One region of the Sphingomonas sp. GW821-FHT10F09 genome, then DNA from elsewhere that is predicted to be linked to it. Evidence: riboswitches for the same ligand, from Rfam matches in the RefSeq annotation. Region 1 holds a riboswitch; the other holds the start of a gene.
What was found. A riboswitch is a leader RNA that binds a small molecule or an ion and turns the genes downstream of it on or off. The one in region 1 is predicted to bind cobalamin.

Region 1 (5,568 bases):
CCCGTGCGCGCCGATCCTCCGGCGCGCTGTTCGCGCGAAAGGCGGTGAGGTCGCGCTGGCCGATGATGAGCGTGGTCGGGACCGTCAGGTGCGGCAGTTCGGCGGCGACCGGCTGGGTCTGGATCATGTCCGACAGGCGCGCCTGCGCGTCCCGCACATGGTCGCCGTCGGGGCTGGCATATTGACCGGCCAGCATGGCCACCCACCGGTCATAGGCCGGGCGCCAGACCCCGTGGTAATAGTTGCGGAGCTGATAGGCCTTGATCGATGCGGCGTCCGTCTTCGCCTCCTCGGCACGGAGCTGGCCGAGGTCGGTATAGGGGACGCCCTCGCGCAGCGTGTCGTTGAGGCCGAGCGGGTTGACCAGCACCAGCCGCGAGACGCGCTCGGGGTAGAGCATCGCGAAGCGGGCGGCGAGGATACCGCCGGTCGAATGGCCGACGAGCACAACCTTGCCGGCACCGGCCCGTTCGAGAAGCGACGCCGTCAGCGCCGCCATGGCGTGGAAGCTGTACTGATAGCCGGCGGGTTTGGACGATTTGCAGAAGCCGATCTGGTCCGGCGCGACGACGCGATAGCCGGCCGACGCCAGCCCGCGCGCGGTATCACCCCAGGTCGCGGCGCAGAAATTCTTGCCGTGCAGGAGGACGACCGTCGTGCCGTTCGGCGTGGCGGTCGCCGGCCAGTCGAGATAGGCCATGCGCACCGGATGACCTTGCGATTTCGCGTCGAACCAGTGCAGCGGCGCCGGATAGTCGAACCGTTCGAGGTTCGCGCCCAGCGGCACGGTTTGCGCGCCGGCGACGGTCGACAGCATGGCGGAGCACGCGACGGCAGTGAGAAAGCGACGGATCATCGAGGGATAACACCGGTCATCGCGGCGATATCCCTGATGATCGCATGCCTTTCCCGCGAAGGCGCTACGTCAAGCCGAACGAGCGTCAGGTTGTGGCGGGCCGAGGGACCGGCATGTTCGACCGAACCACGGGCGCAGCCGTCGGCGCGTCGCACCGGATTGGTCAGCGGCGAGCGGGCCTAACCGGTCGGTTATCGCGACAGCTCCGCCCGCACGATCGCCGCGCCCGCGCCCAGCGCCTCCAGCTTGCCTCTGGCGACATCGCGCGCCAACGGTGCCATGCCGCAGTTGGTGGCCGGATAGAGCTTGTCCGCGTCGACGAACGTCAGCGCCTTGCGCAGCGTCTCGGCGACCTGCTCCGGCGTTTCGATGCGGTCGGTCGCCACATCGATTGCGCCGACCATCACCTTCTTGCCGCGCACCAGTTCGATCAGGTCCATCGGCACGCGCGAGTTCTGACATTCCAGCGAGATGATATCGATCGTCGATTTCTGCAGGTTGGGGAACGTCCGTTCGTACTGGCGCCATTCCGCGCCGAGCGTCTTCTTCCAGTCGGTGTTCGCCTTGATGCCGTAGCCGTAGCAGATATGCACCGCGGTCTCGGCCTTCAGCCCTTCGGCCGCCTTTTCAAGCGTGGCGATGCCCCAGTCGTTCGCCTCGTCGAAGAAGACGTTGAACGCCGGCTCGTCGAACTGAATGATGTCGACGCCCGCCGCCTCCAGCTCGCGCGCCTCCTGATTGAGGATCAGCGCGAGTTCCCACGCCAGCTTCTCACGGCTGCGATAGTGCGCATCGTAGAGCGTATCGATCATCGTCATCGGGCCGGGCAGCGTCCATTTGATCGGCCCCTCGGTCTGCGCGCGCAGATAGCGCGCGTCATTCACGAACACCGACTTCGGCCGGGACACGGCGCCCGTGACGGTCGGCACGCTCGCGTCGTAGCGGTTGCGGATCCGCATCGTTTCGCGCTTCTCGAAATCGACGCCCTCCAGCTGCTCGACGAAGGTCGTCACGAAATGCTGGCGCGTCTGTTCGCCGTCGCCGACGATGTCGATCCCGGCCCGGCGCTGGTCGTCCACCGCGAGGCGCAACGCGTCGCGTTTGCCGGCGGCGAGCGCTTCGCCCTCCAGCTTCCACGGCGACCAGAGCGTCTCGGGCTGGGCGAGCCAGGAGGGTTTGGGCAGGCTGCCCGCGGTGGTGGTCGGCAACAGTGTCGTCATTCGGGAATACCTTGGATCGCGGGGAAAATCAGAAAGCGCAGCTGTCGGACCATTGCCGGAGCACCGCCGCATGCGGCTTGATGAGATGCTCCTCGGCGAAGCGGCCCTGCTCGGCGGCCAGCCGGCTGCGTTCCTCGCGATCGTAGACGATGCGGGTCAGCGAATAGTCCTGATAGTCGAGGCTGGGACGGTATTGGGCGGATGCGACGGAATTGGCGTTGTAGATCTCCGGCCGGTAGATCTTCTGGAAGGTCTCCATGGTGCTGATCGTGCCCGCCAGCTCCAGCGCGGTATAATCGCCGATCAGGTCGCCGAAGTGATAGAAGGCGAGCGGCGCGACGGCGTGGCGTGGCATGAAGTAGCGCGCCGTCATGCCCATCTTCGCGAAATAGGCGTCGGTCGCGGAGACATCGTCGGTCCGATATTCGAGGCCGAGGATGGGGTGTTCGTTCGCGGTCCGGTGATAGGTCCGGCTGCTCGACACGCTGAGGCAGATGACGGGGCGCTTGGCGAAGCGTTCGCGATAGGCGGCCGAGTTCAGGAAATGCCTGAACAGATTGCCGTGCAGGTCGCCGAACCCATCCGGCGCGCCGCCGCCGGGGTGTCGTTTCAGATGATCGGGCAGCACGACGCTGAAGTCGTAGTCGCGGACGTAGGACGACAGGTTGTTGCCGACGATGCCCTCGATCCGTTCGCCCGCGCGCCTGTCGACGATGGTGGTCTGCAGGATTTCGATCAGGGGGAAGCCATCGGCCTGGTCGACCGCGTCGATCATCAGCGCGGCGGAGAGGATCGTCAGTTCCACCGCATAACGATCGCCGGTCGGATTGTCCCAATGCGCCAGCGAGTTGAACCGATTGTCGATCATCCTCAGCGTATTGCGCAGATTCTCCTGCCGGCGGTCGCCGCGCGCCAGATTGGCGAAATTGGTGGTGGCGCGCGTGTTGTCGGCGGGGCGATAATCCTCGTCGAACGGGATGCTGCTGATCGCGAACGTGAACCCGCTATTGGTCATGAACTCACCTGCACATTGCGGGCGGGTGAGCCAGGAAGAGCGCGCAAGGCACCGGCAAGCCCGCTCGGCGAACGAGCGCCGCGGGCCTTGCGTCAAGCGCGATCCACCGGAGGAACCCCCGTCCGAGGAACGTTATTGCGTCGGAGGCAGGTCTCCTGGCTCACGGGTCAACGCAATGGTCCCGGCCTTCCCGAGCCTCTTGCGAAGGCTCAGTGACACGAAATGGGACCAATGCTCGCCGCTTACAGTTGCGGGGGCAGCGCCGGAATCCGCCCTCGAAGAGCGTCACCGGCTTCCCGTCTTAGCCCCACCGTCATGCCTGAGGTGGGGAACCTCGACCTGTGTCTTGAACACCAGCGCGCCAGCACTGTCAACCGCGATATAAAGGATTCTTTATATGTCACCGGCTCGTCGATCTCCGTCATGAGCGGGGACGATCGGGCATCCGGATCGACCGGCTTACCGAGGCGGGGGGCGTTCCCCGAACAGGCCGTCGAACCAGGTCCGGGCGACGGCGGCGGAGGCGAAGGCGCTGGCGGGAAAGGGCGGTTCCTGTTCGAAATATAGCTGGTCGATGCCGACGCGACGGATCGCCCCGGCCAGCGCGCGCCACGGGACGATGCCGGTGCCGACATCGGCCGGTGCCATTTCGATGACATTGCGCGATATGCCGGCGGCGTCCTTGAGGTGCATCATCGTCACGCGACGCCCGGTGCGCTCCAGCAGTTCGACCACATCCTGCCCGGCGGCAGCGACCCATCCCACGTCCAGTTCGAACGATACGAGCGCCGGATCCGTTTCCGCCAGCAACAGGTCATAGCCGGTGCCGCCGCCCGGCAGCGGTACGAACTCGAAGGCGTGGTTGTGGTAGGCGAGGGCAACCCCCGACGCCGCGAGCCGCGCCGCGCGATCGTTGAGCAGCGCCGCCGCCCGTTTCCAGTCGTCGCGGGTCAATGCGCGCACCAGCCCGTCGAGCACGGCCGGATCGGGGCCGCCCGCCGGCGGATGCAGGAACGCCTGACGCACCTGGTCGGGCAGGGGAGCGATGGCGACGACCGCCCGGTCGGCCCCGAGCGCACGGACGTTCGCCGCCAGCGCCCCGATATCGCCGTCGAGATGCCACGCACCCGGCGTGGCCTGGGGCAGGACGTGGATGGCGGGGCATGTCAGGCCCGCGACCGTGAGCGCGCGGCGCAGTTCCTGCGGCGTCCGTGCGTAATCGCCCGGCAATTCCACCCGACGATAGCCGAGCCGCGCGACCTGCCGCAGCGTGCCGGCAAGGTCGATCCGCGGTGCGTCACCCAGCGTGTAGAGCTGTATCCCCGGCGTCCAGAACCCGGACGCGGTCGCCGCGCGCGTCCCCCGGCCGGACGCGATGCCGGGCAGATCGCATAGGCAACACCCGCCTGTATCGTCCACAGCGCCCCGGGCAGGGAGAAGACCGCGTTGTATCCCATAATCGCAATTGGGGTCGGCAGGCCCCTACCTTCCGCCGCCTTGAGCGCGGAAGTCGCAATGACCTCGAAGACGATAGCACTCGCGAGATATAGCCGTCACCACCAACCAACCACCAACCACTAAGGGCCACATCACTGCACGGTTTAGCTGGTGCAGGGGCCGTCCACCCCATCCCGTCAGCAGACTTCAAAAGGCCTGTTTCAATCCCTCGTTCGAGGTCAAGCTGGACCATCAGGTCGGCATCATCGGCCTTCCTCGTCCCGACACCGGCTTCTGGTCCGTTCCGGCCCCTGTCATGTCACTTTCACGAACCATCCCTAGGTGGCCGAAGGTAAGCGGGTGACGGGGTGACAGGTGGCATTGATAAGCGGAACGATGCCGAAACCAGCGGCACGCCAAGGCGGCGTGGACGAGCGGATACTGCATGATCTGCTACATCGTTTCGCGCTGTCTCGCCTGCGCGATCGGTGCGACAGCGATGACCTGGTGCAGGAGACATTCGTCCGTCTCTACGCCTATCGCAGCCGGCGAACCGTGGAGGATGTCACCGCCTTCTGCCTCGCGGTGGCCGGGAACCTCATCCGCGACCGGTTCCGGCAGTCGAGCCGGCGACCGGAAACAACCGAGATGTCCGATACGATCGTCTGTCCACGGCCGCTTCCCGACGAGATCCTGCTGTATCGGCAGCGCGCTCGCATCCTGTCCGCGGCGATAGCGGACATGCCGCCGCTACGCCGCGAGGTGTTCCTGCGCCGGCGGCTCGACGGCGACGCGGTTGCGACCATCGCGGAGCAGCTCGATCTGTCGCCGGCTGCGATCGAAAAGCACGTGACGCGCGCGCTCTCCGATCTGCGACGGTCACTCGACCGCCATGGGCTGTGCCTTGGCGCAGGGGCATGATGAACCGCCGGAGAAAAATGGATTCGGTGGACCATGATTTCACCCCTGAGCTGACCGAGGCCCTGGCGGACTGGCGCCATCGCGGCCGGCTGTCCGACGACGCGGTGCAGGCGTTGCGG
Region 2 (5,568 bases), on a different contig from region 1:
GCGCCGCCTGCGCGAGCGGGATCGAGGTCGCGCGCGAATCCTGCGAATAATGGCTGATCCCGGCGACCTGGCCGGGATCGGCGACGTGCATCAGCACCGCGTCGATGCACGGGTTGATCGAGACGATGCGCGGACTCCGCACCGGCGCGGCCGACAGTAGCGGCAGCGCCGCGAGGGCGAGCAGCCGCCGCATCAATATTCGACCCCGCGCTGCGCCTTGAAGCCCGCCTTGTACGGATGGCGGACCTCGGTGAAGTCGGTGATGAGGTCGGCGATCGCGAGCAGTTCCGGCTTGGCGTTGCGGCCGGTAATGCAGATATGCTTGGTGAGCGGGCGCTCCTGCAGGAAGGCGACGATCTCGGCGATCGGCAGCGTGTCGTCGCGCAGCACGATGTTGAGTTCGTCGAGGATGACGAAATCGATTCCGGGGTCGAGGATCATCGCCTTCGACCGTTCCCAGGCCGCGCGCGCCGCGGCGATGTCGAGCGCGCGGTCCTGCGTGTCCCAGGTGAAGCCCTCGCCCATCACCTCGAACGTCGCGAGGTCGGGATGCGCCTCGAAGAAGTTGCGCTCGCCCGTCTCCCACTTGCCCTTCACATATTGCAGGATCGCGACCTTCAGCCCCCAGCCGATGCTGCGGATCGCCATGCCGAAGGCGGAGGAGGACTTGCCCTTGCCATTGCCGGTATGGACGATCAGCAGGCCGCGTTCGAGCGTGCGGCGCGCCTGCATCTTCTCGCGCGCCGCGGCGACGCGGGCCATGCGGGCATTGTGGCGGGTGTAATCGGTCGCGTCGTCGGCAGGGGTCATGGGCGATATCCGTCGAGAGCGGTGGCGAGGCGGGTAAGTGCGGCAGCGCCGCGCGGCAGGCCGATGCGCAGCCGGTCGGACCGGTCGGCGAACGGGCGGGTCAGGATCGCGTGGCGTGCCAGCGTCGCGAACAGGTCGTCGCGGCACGCCACCAGCCGGAACAAGGGCGCTGCGCCGACGATGGAGAGGCCGGCGCCGGCGAGCAGGTCGTCGAGCAGCACGCCCGCCTCCGCGATCCGCGCCTGCTGCGCACGACGCCAGCCGCCATCGGCATAGGCCGCCGCGCCGATCGCCACCGCGGGGCCGGATACCGGCCAGTCGCCGATCATCGCGCGAACCTGCGCCGCCAGCTGCGGGCCGGTGACGACGAAGCCGAGGCGGAGGCCGGGGAGGCCATAGAATTTGCCGAAGGAGCGGAGCACGATCAGGCGGTCCGAGGCGTGTGGACAGAGGCCGGGGGCAGGATCGGCATAGGCTTCGTCGACGACGACGGTGCAGCGGTCGGCGAGCGCTCGCAGCGTGGCGGGATCGGTGACCCGGCCGTCGGGGTTGGCGGGGCTGGCGAGCACGAACAGGTCGTGATCGGCCGCGGGCAGGTCGGCGACCGGATCGGCCGCGGGCCATGAAGCGCGATGGCCGGCATAGCCCGGGTGCAGCACCGCCACGCGCGTCGCCGGCACCAGGCCGGCGAGCAGGCGCAGCGCGAGGTCGGTCCCCGGCACCGCAATCACGCCGGCGGGATTGGCGACCCCGAACGCCTGCGCCGCGGCGGCTTCCAGCGCGGCGATCGCCGCCGGTTCGGGCAGATGATCGAGGCCGGGCGGCACGCCGGCGACCGGCCACGACCAGGGGGCGATGCCGGTCGACAGATCGATCCAGTCCTCAGCCCCGCCCCCGAACGCCGCGCGCGCCGCCGCCACCCGCCCGCCATGGGCGCAGAAGGTGGCGAGGACGCGAGGGTCGATCACAGTCAGTAGGTCAGGCGGATGCCGCCGAACGCGCCGCGACCCGGCTGCCCATATTGGTAGATCGTCTGGTAGCGCGCATCGAAGACGTTCTCGACGCGGCCGTATACCTCGAAATGGGCGCCGATCGGGAAGGACGCACGCACGTCGGTGACGACGTATCCGTCGAGCCGGCGCGCATTGGAGGCATTGTCGAAGCTGTCGCCGATCGCAGTGATCGTCGCGCCGGCGGCAAGGCCGAACGGGAAGCGGTAATCGGCGTTGACCGTGACGCTGTCGTCCGGTCGGCGGGCAAGATCGCGACCGAAATTGGCGGTGCCGGTCGAACGGTTCGTCGCGTCCAGATAGGTATAGGCGGCGCTGAACGTCAGCGCCTCAACCGGGCGCAGCAGCAGCGACAGCTCGACGCCCTGCGCGCGGGCACGGGCGATATTGTCATAGGTGCCGTTGGGCTTGCCGGTGCAGATGCCGGTCAGCGGGCGCCCGCACGAGACGAAGGTGATGAGGTCGGACGAAGTGCGCCGGAAATAGGTCGCGCTCGCCTCGACCGCACCGCCCAGTGCCTTTTGCGTCACGCCGGCGTCCCAGCCGTGCGAGCGTTCGGGATCGAGCGCGGTGTTCCCGTATTCGCTCTGCAGCTGGTACAGCGTCGGCGCCTTGAACCCTTCCGAATAGCTGGCACGCAACGCGGTCGCGCCGCCGTTGGGCGAATAGACACCGCTGCCCGAAAAGGTCGTCGCGCCACCGAAGATGTTGTGATCGTCGTGACGCACGCCCGCAGTGCCGGTCAGCCCGGCGATCGGGGTGACGGCGACCTGGCCGTAGACGCTGAAGATGCGCGCGCGGCCACGCGTCACCGGACCGCCGTAGCTCGACGTCGAGAAGCGCGACACCTCACGCTCCGCACCGAAGGTCGCGAACACCGCGGAGGTGACGTCGATCGTCCCCTGATATTCGAGCCGGTCGTTGCGGCCGATACCGCGGAACGTCTCGGTCGGGGTGCCGTCGGGGTCGACGTTGCGACGGTCGCTGTCGGTGTGCGCATAGCCGAAGCGGTTGCGGAAGCGGCCGTCGAACAATGCGGCGTTGAGGCCGGCATAGCCGATCCACTGCTCGCTTTCGCCATATTCGCGGGTATCGCCGAACACGAAGCGCGGCGCGGGGAAGCCGTCGATATCGGTGCGGCCGTTCGCGTAGAAGCCGCGCAGGTCGACCGACACGTTCTGCGCGAGCGCGATGCCGACGCTGCCGTTCGCGCTGTAGTTGCGGAAGCCGTCGCGTTCCGGGCCGGGCGCATAGGTCGAGATGCCGTCGGTGGTGTAATAGCCGCCGCCGAGGCTCGCCGACACCGGGCCGCTCTTGCCCGAAACGTTGGCGAACGCCTGCCCCGTCTCGTGCCAGCCGCCCTCGGCGCGGGCGTTGACGCTCAGCTGCTCGGTCGGCTGGCGGGTGATGAGGTTGACGACGCCGCCGATCGCCTGGCTGCCCCACAGCACCGATTGGGCGCCGCGCAGCACCTCGATACGGGCGATGTTGCCGATCAGCAGGCTGCCGAAGTTGAAGCCGCCTCCGGGCGAGGACGGATCGTTGAGCTTGATGCCGTCGATCAGCGCGACGGTCTGGTCGCTCTCCGCGCCGCGGATGTTGACCGAGGTGGTGGTGCCGACGCCGCCGTTGCGCACCACGGTGACGCCGGGCGTCTGGCGCAGCAGGTCGGAGACGGTGACCGCCTGCCGCTGCGTGATCGTCGCGGTGTCGAGCACGGTCACCGCCTGGCCGACGGTGGACGCGGGCCGCGCCTCGCGGTTGGCGGTGACGAGGATGTCGGTGCCGGCGTCGGCGGCCTGTTCGAGGCCGGTGGTCGACTGCGCGCTCTGCGCGACGGCGGGTGTCGCCGCCGCGATGCACGGCAGCAGGATCAGATAGGCGTAGGTCTTCACGATAGTCCCCCCTCGTAGCATGGACGGGGACACGCATGACGGTTCGCCGGACCGACGGTCCGTCGCGCACGACCCCAACGACGTCGTCACGCGAGGAAACCCTCGATCGCGCGGGAACACCCCGTCCGCACGAAGGACAACCGCGACGGGCAGGTCTCCTGGCTTCCGGGTCGTCGCCTTGCCCGGCCTTCCCGGATCGTCGATGATCCAGTGGCACACGAGGGGAGCAAGGCTCGCCGGTCACAGTTGCGGGGGCAGCCCCGGATGGCGAGCGACCAAAACGCTCGCTTCCGGGTTCCCTTTTCATCCCATCTCTGGGAACCTGTCGCAAACGCGCCCCTAGGGCCGGGACGGGGCGAAAGCAAGATGAAGACGATGTTCCTCGGCGGGGCCCGTTCGGGCAAGAGCCGTATCGCACAGGCCGCGGCGGAGGCGCATGACGGCGCGCTCCACTACCTCGCGACCGCAGAAGCGCATGACGACGAGATGACCGACCGGATCGCGCACCACCGCGCCGATCGCGGCGGGCGGTGGCAGACGGTAGAATGCCCCGTGCTGCTGCCCGAGGCGATTCGCGCCTGTACGGAGGGAGGCGCGGTGCTGGTCGACTGCCTGACGCTGTGGCTGAGCAACCTGATGCTCGGCGACCACGACCTTGCCGAGCGGGCCGATGCGCTGCTGGCGGCGTTCGCGGCCTGCCCGCTGCCGCTGTACGTCGTGACCAACGAGGTCGGGCTGGGCATCGTCCCCGTCCACCCGCTCGGCCGCGCGTTCCGCGACGCGGCGGGGCGGCTCAACCAGCAGGTCGCGGCGGCGATGGACACGACCTATTTTGTCGCGGCAGGCATGGTGCTGCCGTTGCAGCGCTTTCCTCCGGACCCGTCCTATCGGTCGGTCTTGCCTGCCAGATCGGGATAGCGGTCGAGGATCGCGCTGGTGACGCCGTTGGTCCAGCCGAAGCCGTCCTGCACCGGATATTCGCCGCCGCCGCCCGGGGTGCGCTCCTCGATATTGTACTTTTCCAGCATCTTGCCGGTGTCGGCATAGGCCGCCTGCACCGTGCCGAGCCAGCGCGTCGCGACCTGTTTCGCCAGCGCCGGCTCGCCGTTGGCGGCGAGTCCGGCGATCGCCACCCATTGCAGCGGCGCCCAGCCGTTGGGCTCGTCCCATTGCAACCCGGTGCGCAGCGTCGTCGTGCGCAGGCCCCCTTCCGCGAGCAGCGCCGTGCGCGTCGTCGCGGCGACCGCCTTCGCCTGCGCCGACGAGGCGATGCCGACGAACAGGGGATAGAGGATCGCGGCGTTGACGCTCGCAGTGGGCTTGCCGCTCGACAGGTCCCAGTCGGCGTAGCGCGCCGGTTTCGCCTGCCACAGATACCTGTCGATCGCCGCCTTGCGCCGCGTCGCCAGTCCCGCATAGCGCGTTGCGCAGGCGGTGTCGGCGACGGCGGCGCAGCGATCGGCGATGCGGCGTTCCATGGCGTACATCAGGCTGTTGAGGTCGATCGGGACGATGTCGGTGGTGTGGATCGTCGCGAGCGCCTTCGGATCGCGCAGCCAGCGCGAGCTGAAATCCCAGCCGCTCTCCGCGCCGGCACGCAGGTCGCGCTGCGTCGCGGTGGGAGCGCGCGGTGCGGCCTGCGCGGCGGTCGCGACGTCCTCGGCATAGGATTCGTCGCGGGGGGTGTCGCGATCGTCGTAATAGCGGTTGAGCATGCTGCCGTCGGGCATGCGGACGACGCGCAGGCAGGCGGCGGTGGCGGTGACGCAGGTCGCGCCCTTCATCCAGAAGGCATGTTCCGCCTGCAACGCCTTCAGCCGCCGCGCCGCCACCGCCGGGTCCTTGTTCTCCGA

Region 2: it holds a riboswitch for cobalamin, as region 1 does, so the genes downstream of both, AC1RTO_RS08175 (TonB-dependent receptor plug domain-containing protein) here and AC1RTO_RS07515 (DUF1852 domain-containing protein) in region 1, are expected to answer to the same signal.

Annotation. Positions count from the first base shown of each region.
Region 1 covers NZ_JBXASI010000001.1:1,576,534-1,582,101, reverse strand. Annotated here, with positions in the region: gene AC1RTO_RS07525 (alpha/beta fold hydrolase) at 1-856, opposite strand, end outside; gene AC1RTO_RS07520 (methionine synthase) at 1,048-2,076, opposite strand; gene AC1RTO_RS07515 (DUF1852 domain-containing protein) at 2,105-3,091, opposite strand; cobalamin riboswitch at 3,220-3,443, opposite strand; gene AC1RTO_RS07510 (sugar phosphate isomerase/epimerase family protein) at 3,551-4,510, opposite strand; partial or broken gene AC1RTO_RS07505 (hypothetical protein) at 4,537-4,608, opposite strand; gene AC1RTO_RS07500 (RNA polymerase sigma factor) at 4,925-5,449, shown strand; gene AC1RTO_RS07495 (FecR family protein) at 5,446-5,568, shown strand, end outside.
Region 2 covers NZ_JBXASI010000002.1:41,207-46,774, reverse strand. Annotated here, with positions in the region: gene AC1RTO_RS08190 (ABC transporter substrate-binding protein) at 1-193, opposite strand, end outside; gene cobO (cob(I)yrinic acid a,c-diamide adenosyltransferase) at 193-810, opposite strand; gene AC1RTO_RS08180 (aminotransferase class I/II-fold pyridoxal phosphate-dependent enzyme) at 807-1,778, opposite strand; gene AC1RTO_RS08175 (TonB-dependent receptor plug domain-containing protein) at 1,781-3,715, opposite strand; cobalamin riboswitch at 3,847-4,056, opposite strand; gene cobU (bifunctional adenosylcobinamide kinase/adenosylcobinamide-phosphate guanylyltransferase) at 4,082-4,633, shown strand; gene treF (alpha,alpha-trehalase TreF) at 4,600-5,568, opposite strand, start outside.